3 regions of the Blautia sp. HA9023 genome follow, and region 2 is predicted to be linked to each of the others. Evidence: riboswitches for the same ligand, from Rfam matches in the RefSeq annotation. Region 2 holds a riboswitch; each other region holds the start of a gene.

Region 1 (2,268 bases), 620 kb from region 2:
CAAACTGGCTCTTCCAGGAATCCTCATCATCACCGGCCATATCGTTGTTTGCATGGTCTCCGGCAACAACCATCAGCGGACGAAGAACAACGTTCTTGTATCCTGCCTCTTTTACCTTCTCGATAACCTTGTCGCAGGCTGTATCTTCCGGTTTACCCTCTACAGTACCGATGAATGCGTTCTTGAATCCAAGGTTTTCCATCTGTGTCTGCATCTGATCGTATGTAATGTTAGCTGTATGAGATGTTCCATGTCCCATGAATACGAATGCTGTGCCAGCCTCAGCTGCTGCATCCATGCTGTCAAATCCGGCTTCTTTGCAAGCCTCATCTGTGATTGCCTGAGCAACGGCTTTCTTGTCATCGTTGATCACGGTTGCATCGTCTCCAACCTCACCGAGCATTGGCTCTGCGATAGCTACAGACTCGAATTTATCTTTATAGCCATTGATCGCTTCTGTCATCTCATCGTACTCAGCACCATGCATCAGATGAGTAGGCTGTACAACCAGATTCTTAACACCATTCTCTACTGCACGGTCAAGAGCCTGCTGCATGTTATCGATCACTTCATCATCTCTTGCCTCTACATGGTTGATGATGATCTGTGCTGTAAATGCTCTTCTTACAGACCAGTCCGGATAAGCTTCTGCAAGAGCATCCTCGATTCCTTTGACATCCTCTGCACGGCTGTCATTGAAGGAAGTACCAAAGCTTACTACCAGAAGCTCGTTCTCACCGATCTCATCCTGGTTACGTGGATCGTCTTTGGAAGCGTCTCCTGTGTCACGTCCGAAGTAATCCGGATCAGCGTTCTCGCCCTCTACCAGTTCTTTCTGAGCGTCTGTCAGAGCATCCCATGCTTCTTTAGCTGCCTTGCAGTCCTCATCTGTTGTGTCAGTTCTCTCCTGAACATAGATCTTGTCGATCAGAGCTGCTACATTGTCAGCTGCTTTCTGGTCTTCATCAGAAGCCTCTGTGGTATCAGCTGCCTCAGTACTCTCATCTGCGCTCTCTTCTGTAGCGGAATCATCTGCTGCCATTGCTGTTGTAGCTGCACCCATAGAGCATGTCATGGAAACTGCGAGCATCAGAGCTAACATTGTTTTTCTTTTCATTTCTTATCGTCCTCTTTTCATGTATTTCCAGAATACTGATATGTACAAAAAAACGGCTGCTTTCTGCGGCCGCCTGCTCACACACGATTCTCTCGCAATACACATAAAAAGAAGTTCTGTATTGTTATTGAGAATACAGATTCGTAGACCGCGAATCCTGGATCTCACAATAAGGCAGTTCTCCTGACTTGGTTCCACACTGCTTTCCCTTCCCGGTTTCCCAGTGGTATTTAAAAACAGCTCCCCGTTCACAGTGACGGTATCGTTCCGGATTCTCACCGGATTCTCTTTTGCACATCCGACTGGACGCAACCTTATTGCCATAACATTTGTACATATTCGATTTTACCTGGTTACTTATTCTTTTACCACAAAATCACAAAATTGTCAAGATTGCTGTCGGACGAATCATGGTGCTTCCCCTGCATCTGTCAGTTATTTTCAACATACTCCTTTCAATATTCATGCACATTATGCATGGTTTTATATGATTTATGTTTTTTATTTATGGTACAGTGATTTCCTACAACATAAAAGCAGCCCCTTTCCGCCATCACTGTGACAGCAGAAAAGGGCCGCTCATATTATTTACTGAAGTACTCCTGCTCAAGGTATCTGGCTACATAGATACCGCTGGCGGATGCATGGGAAAGAGAATGTGTCACACCGCTGCAGTCTCCGATAACAAAGAGACCTTTGTGGCAGGTTTCCAGATTCTCATCGATCTCAACTTCCATGTTGTAGAATTTAACCTCAACACCATAAAGCAGAGTATCGTCATCTGCTGTTCCAGGTGCGATCTTATCCAGAGCATAGATCATCTCGATGATTCCATCCAGGATACGCTTCGGCATAACAAGGCTTAAGTCTCCCGGTGTTGCGGAAAGAGTCGGTGTTACGAAGCTCTCCTCAATACGTGCTTTTGTGCTTCGTCTTCCACGGATCAGATCTCCGAAACGCTGTACCATAACACCACCGCCAAGCATGTTGGAAAGTCTTGCGATGCTCTCACCATATCCGTTGCTGTCATGGAACGGCTCTGAGAAATGTTTGGATACCAGAAGCGCAAAATTTGTATTGTTGGTGTGTTTTGCAGGATCTTCATAGCTGTGGCCGTTTACTGTGATGATTCCATTGGTGTTCTCATTAAC
Region 2 (2,268 bases):
CCGGAAGAATCCGTCTCATCCTGAGAAGCATCCGGTGTGTATTCCTGTGTTGTGTTCTCTCCGCTGCCTGCAGTGTCTGCGGTATTTCCGTCTGTTGTATCGGAATTCTGTTTCGCAGATCCATCTGCAGACTTTTTATCATCCGATTTTTCTGAAGTCTTCGGAATCTTGTTTGTAGAATTTAAACTCTTCTCAAGAGCTGCTTTCTTCTCTGCGGCTCTGTCATCCAGAACTTTCTGAAGTTCCTCCGGTGTAAAACATAAACTGTCTTTATCTGCGCATCCCAGCAGCTGCTGGATCATATATTCATTTAATGCTCCTGCTGAGATCTTACTTGTTTCTACTTTCCAGCTTCCGTCCTCACTTTTTGTCATCTGAGCACTTTCGCCGGCTGTTACGGTTGTGGTTTTTCCGTCCGCTTCGGCCAGTTCCACTTCATCCTTAAATACATACACAGCGCCGCTTCCGGACTGTGCGCTTACGGAAAAGACTCCTGTCTCAAAGGTAAGCGTATTTTCATCAAGAGCGATCTCTGCTTTTCCCACAGAATCCGTAAGATCCGCAAAAACCTCTCCCTGATCCGCAGTAAGTTTCAAATTGTTTTTTTCTACGGATTCCGCAGTAAGTTTCGTATTTGCGTTAAGTGAAAGTGTATTGTTTTCTCCGGCTGAAAGCTCCGCTGTGGTTCCGTTCTTCGTCTCAAGAATATCTCCGGCTCTCAATGCCACATTTTTTTCCAGGCCGTAGCCCACACCGTTTCTCTGAATATTGGCCACACCTTTTACGTTCTTTGTCATAAGAACGCTGTCCGATCCTTTATCAAACCATCCTTTCAGATTTCCCACTGCCATCACTCCGCATCCGGCAATGACCAGGATCAGTACTACCATGATCACATTAAACAGCGTCTTTTTCCTCTTACTTTCCATTCTTCCTCCTTTTCTCTGCACAAAAAAAGCAACAAAAAAGGTAACGGAAAATAATCCCTCTTTTCCAAGGGGATTCCGTTACCTGATAGATGTTCCTATGCGCAAACCAATGCTACCTTACATGAAAGAAAAACCGCCCGCCGACTGTACGGCATCGCACTTACATGTACAGGAATCACACCTGTTTGCACGTCTTTCTTTTCTATGAAATTTTATACTGAAATTATAGTTTATTTCCTCTTGTCTGTCAAACGAAAACCCGGAAAACAATTGTATCTGTCCTTTTTCTGTGATATAATAATCAGACACCCAAAAATATTAAATATAGACGTTTTCAAGTTCCGGTTTTTTCCTGCAGAAAACCGGATTAAAAGGGAATAAGGTGAGAATCCTCAACAGACGTGCTACTGTATTTGCTTAGTTTATCCGTGAACCATTGTAATTTATCGTATAAGAAGGGGATAAACGTGACTGCATAAGTCAGGAGATCTGCTTGGAAATACTGCCGGCTATTACACGTATGATAAATGGAGAATTCTTTTTTGACATCGTATCTGCCTGTGATGCGGTGTCTTTTTTTATGTTGAAGGAGACTTTTTTATGTCAGGTACTTATTACAGATCCAGTCGTGTCATTTCCAAAAACAACGCAAGAAACTATCTTTCCTCAAATGTAAAGATCCCTGCGCCAATTGAATATATCGCGTCGGAAGCTTTTCAGAAAAAGACCAAGATCTCCTCTGTCTGTTTTCCGGACACGCTTAAAAATATCGGCGCCAGAACCTTTCAGGGCTGCACTCTTCTGAAAGAAGTATTGCTTCCCACCCAGGTGGAAAATATGGGATCCAACGTATTTTCTCAATGTAATTCCCTGAAAAAAGTCATTCTTCCTCAGGCACTTTCTTCTATCCCGAGAGCCGCCTTTCAGGAGAACCGAAAGCTTGGATGTGTGATCTTTCCCCATGATTCACAGATTTCCCGGATCCGCTCCGAAGCTTTTTCACAGTGTACCTCCCTGGAATCCCTTCAGCTGTCTTCCGCACTTACCCTCATCGAAGACCGTGCTTTTTACCGCTGTAAAAATCTCCGTTCCGTGGATTTCCCGGAAGGTCTGAAACGTATCGGAAAAGAGGCTTTTTATTTTTGTGCCATAGAAGAACTTCATCTTCCCCAGTCCCTGGAATTTTTGGACGAAAGCGCATTTTTTAAGTGTATGAATCTTACTTATGTCTGTCTTCCCACAAATATCCATTATATCGGCAAATGGGTATTCCACGGATGTAACCGTATGAAATATCTGGAGATCCGACACGATCCCGATTTTATCGGGCCATGGATCA
Region 3 (2,268 bases), on a different contig from region 2:
AGATTCCATAAAGTCCTGGGCTTCCAGCAACAAAAAGATCGTGACCGTTGATAAGAACGGAAAGATCAAGGCCGGAACCAAAACAGGAACGGCAAAGATCACCGTTACTTTAAAGAGTGGAAAGAAAGCGACTCTGAAAGTAAAAGTCCAGACTGCAAAGGTAAAGACTACGAAGATCAGCGGCCTCAAGAAAAAACTGACCATCAAGAAAGGAAAGAGTGTTACTTTAAAACCAGTGGTCAGCCCGATCACTTCCCAGGAGAAAGTGACCTACCGTTCTTCCAACAAGAAGATTGCAACAGTCAGCTCGAAGGGCGTGGTTAAAGGCCGGAGAAAAGGAACCGTTACCATCACAGTTAAATCTGGAAAGGTGACAAAAAAGATAAAAATTACAGTTAAGTAAACAGAGTAAGGGTGTAAAAGGTATCAAAAATCAAATAGTGTTTTTGGTACCTTTTCATCCGATAGAGGATAATTATGAAGCAACTGAAAAAAATATATTGGAAACGGATCGGGGTAATAGGAATCATCTGTTTTATGCTTTTGTGGAGCTGTCTCCTTACGGGCTGTGGAATCGGGAAAGGGGATTCCGGAAAGCCTGCTGCCTGTACCATTTCGATAGACTGCCAGACGATCCTTGACAATATCGGTGATTTAAAAGAAACCAAAAAAGAATTTGTTCCGGAGAATGGCTGGATACTTCCGGAAATGGAAGTTAAATTTACTACGGGCGATACCGTATTTGACATCTTAAAAAAAATCTGCGGGGAAAAGAACATCCAGCTCTCTTCCAAATACACCCCGTTATATAAAAGCTATTACGTGGAAGGCATCAATCAGCTTTATGAATTTGACTGCGGAAAAAATTCTGGCTGGATGTACAGTGTAAATGGAGAGTTCCCGAATTATGGGGCTTCCAGTTATAAGCCCAAAGATGGGGATAAGATTGAATGGAAGTATACCTGCAATCTTGGAAGTGATGTTGGAAACCCATACAAAGATAAGAAGTAAAGAAATTGTGAAAAATAGTTAAACTGGTATGAGATAAAGACCAGAAACATTGGCGAACATTGACAGAAATAAGGCGTATCGTTATAATTAGAATAACAAAAAAATCGAGCGTGGTTCGGCTGATGGCAGCCGATTTAAGGAAATCCGGTGCGATTCCGGAGCTGCTTTTCCCTGTGTGAAATGTATCGACTGAAAAACGTCTTATGAAAGCATTTTGAGCCAGTATATCCAACACGTCAGGTAAAGAATACAAACATGTAAAAGATATACAGTTTGTATGAGCCGAACGTTGGAAAGGAGATCATATGCGCTCACAGAATGATAAAGCAACATGGAGTATACTGCGATTTAATCATCGTACATTTACGGCACAGCTTGCCAGTATGCAAAGAAACAAACAGGTAGCAGCAATTCCTGAAAAATATATTTATATTGATGATTGCTGTTATAAGGGCAACGGGAAAATAAAAGAGATAATCCTGCCATCCGGCTGCAGAATCATAGGAAAGGAAGCTTTTGCAAGCTGCCAGCTCCGTAAGCCCGTTGTATTCCCACAGACCGTTAAAGAAATCAAAGAGAGTGCTTTTTCGGAAAATCATTCTCTCAGAGAAGTAACATTTCCGGCATCTTTGGAAATTTTGGGAGATTATAGTTATAAAGGATGCACAACCCTTAAAAAGGTAGCATTTGAAACCAGTTCAGAATGCCGCAGGATTCCGGAGTGCTGTTTCCATTCCTGCACGCAGTTAAGTAAAGTGGTATTCCCGGAGCATTTAAAGAGTATAGGAAGAAGAGCTTTTTACCGCTGTAAGGAATTAAAGGAGATCACGCTGCCGGATACACTGGAAGAAATTGGTTTGGAAGCCTTTTACTTCTGTTGCTTTGAAACCATAGTCTTACCAAAAGAAATTAAAAAATTAGATCAGAGGGCCTTTTTCGGATGTAAGAAATTGAAAGAGGTATATATTCCGGAAAATATCATGTATCTTGGAGAGGAAGTCTTTCATGGATGCAATCGGCTGGAATATCTGGAGATACATCATGATCCTGAGCATATTGGCTCAAAAATCGTGAACAAAAACTGCACGATACGTTGCAAAAAGGGAAGCAAAGTGGATTTGTACTGTGAAGAGCAGGGATTAAAGAGGGAGTACATTTAAACGTGTTATCAACAAATAAGACCGAGAAAAGAAACAGACAGCCTGCGGATCAATCCATCATTGATGCTTTTTCCACATGCCATCCATTTTTGAATTT

What was found. Region 2 has a riboswitch for cobalamin ahead of AC04Q6_RS07205 (leucine-rich repeat domain-containing protein). Riboswitches for the same ligand answer to the same signal wherever they lie in the genome.
Region 1: it holds a riboswitch for cobalamin, as region 2 does, so the genes downstream of both, AC04Q6_RS04465 (sirohydrochlorin cobaltochelatase) here and AC04Q6_RS07205 (leucine-rich repeat domain-containing protein) in region 2, are expected to answer to the same signal.
Region 3: it holds a riboswitch for cobalamin, as region 2 does, so the genes downstream of both, AC04Q6_RS03865 (leucine-rich repeat domain-containing protein) here and AC04Q6_RS07205 (leucine-rich repeat domain-containing protein) in region 2, are expected to answer to the same signal.

Annotation. Positions count from the first base shown of each region.
Region 1 is NZ_JBWLUR010000006.1:66,333-68,600, forward strand. Features, by position in the region: gene AC04Q6_RS04465 (sirohydrochlorin cobaltochelatase) at 1-1,117, opposite strand, end outside; cobalamin riboswitch at 1,274-1,449, opposite strand; gene AC04Q6_RS04470 (NAD(P)/FAD-dependent oxidoreductase) at 1,702-2,268, opposite strand, start outside.
Region 2 is NZ_JBWLUR010000006.1:688,643-690,910, forward strand. Features, by position in the region: gene AC04Q6_RS07200 (DUF4430 domain-containing protein) at 1-929, opposite strand, end outside; cobalamin riboswitch at 1,249-1,440, shown strand; gene AC04Q6_RS07205 (leucine-rich repeat domain-containing protein) at 1,530-2,268, shown strand, end outside.
Region 3 is NZ_JBWLUR010000004.1:41,796-44,063, forward strand. Features, by position in the region: gene AC04Q6_RS03855 (Ig-like domain-containing protein) at 1-403, shown strand, start outside; gene AC04Q6_RS03860 (DUF4430 domain-containing protein) at 478-1,011, shown strand; cobalamin riboswitch at 1,106-1,261, shown strand; gene AC04Q6_RS03865 (leucine-rich repeat domain-containing protein) at 1,317-2,171, shown strand.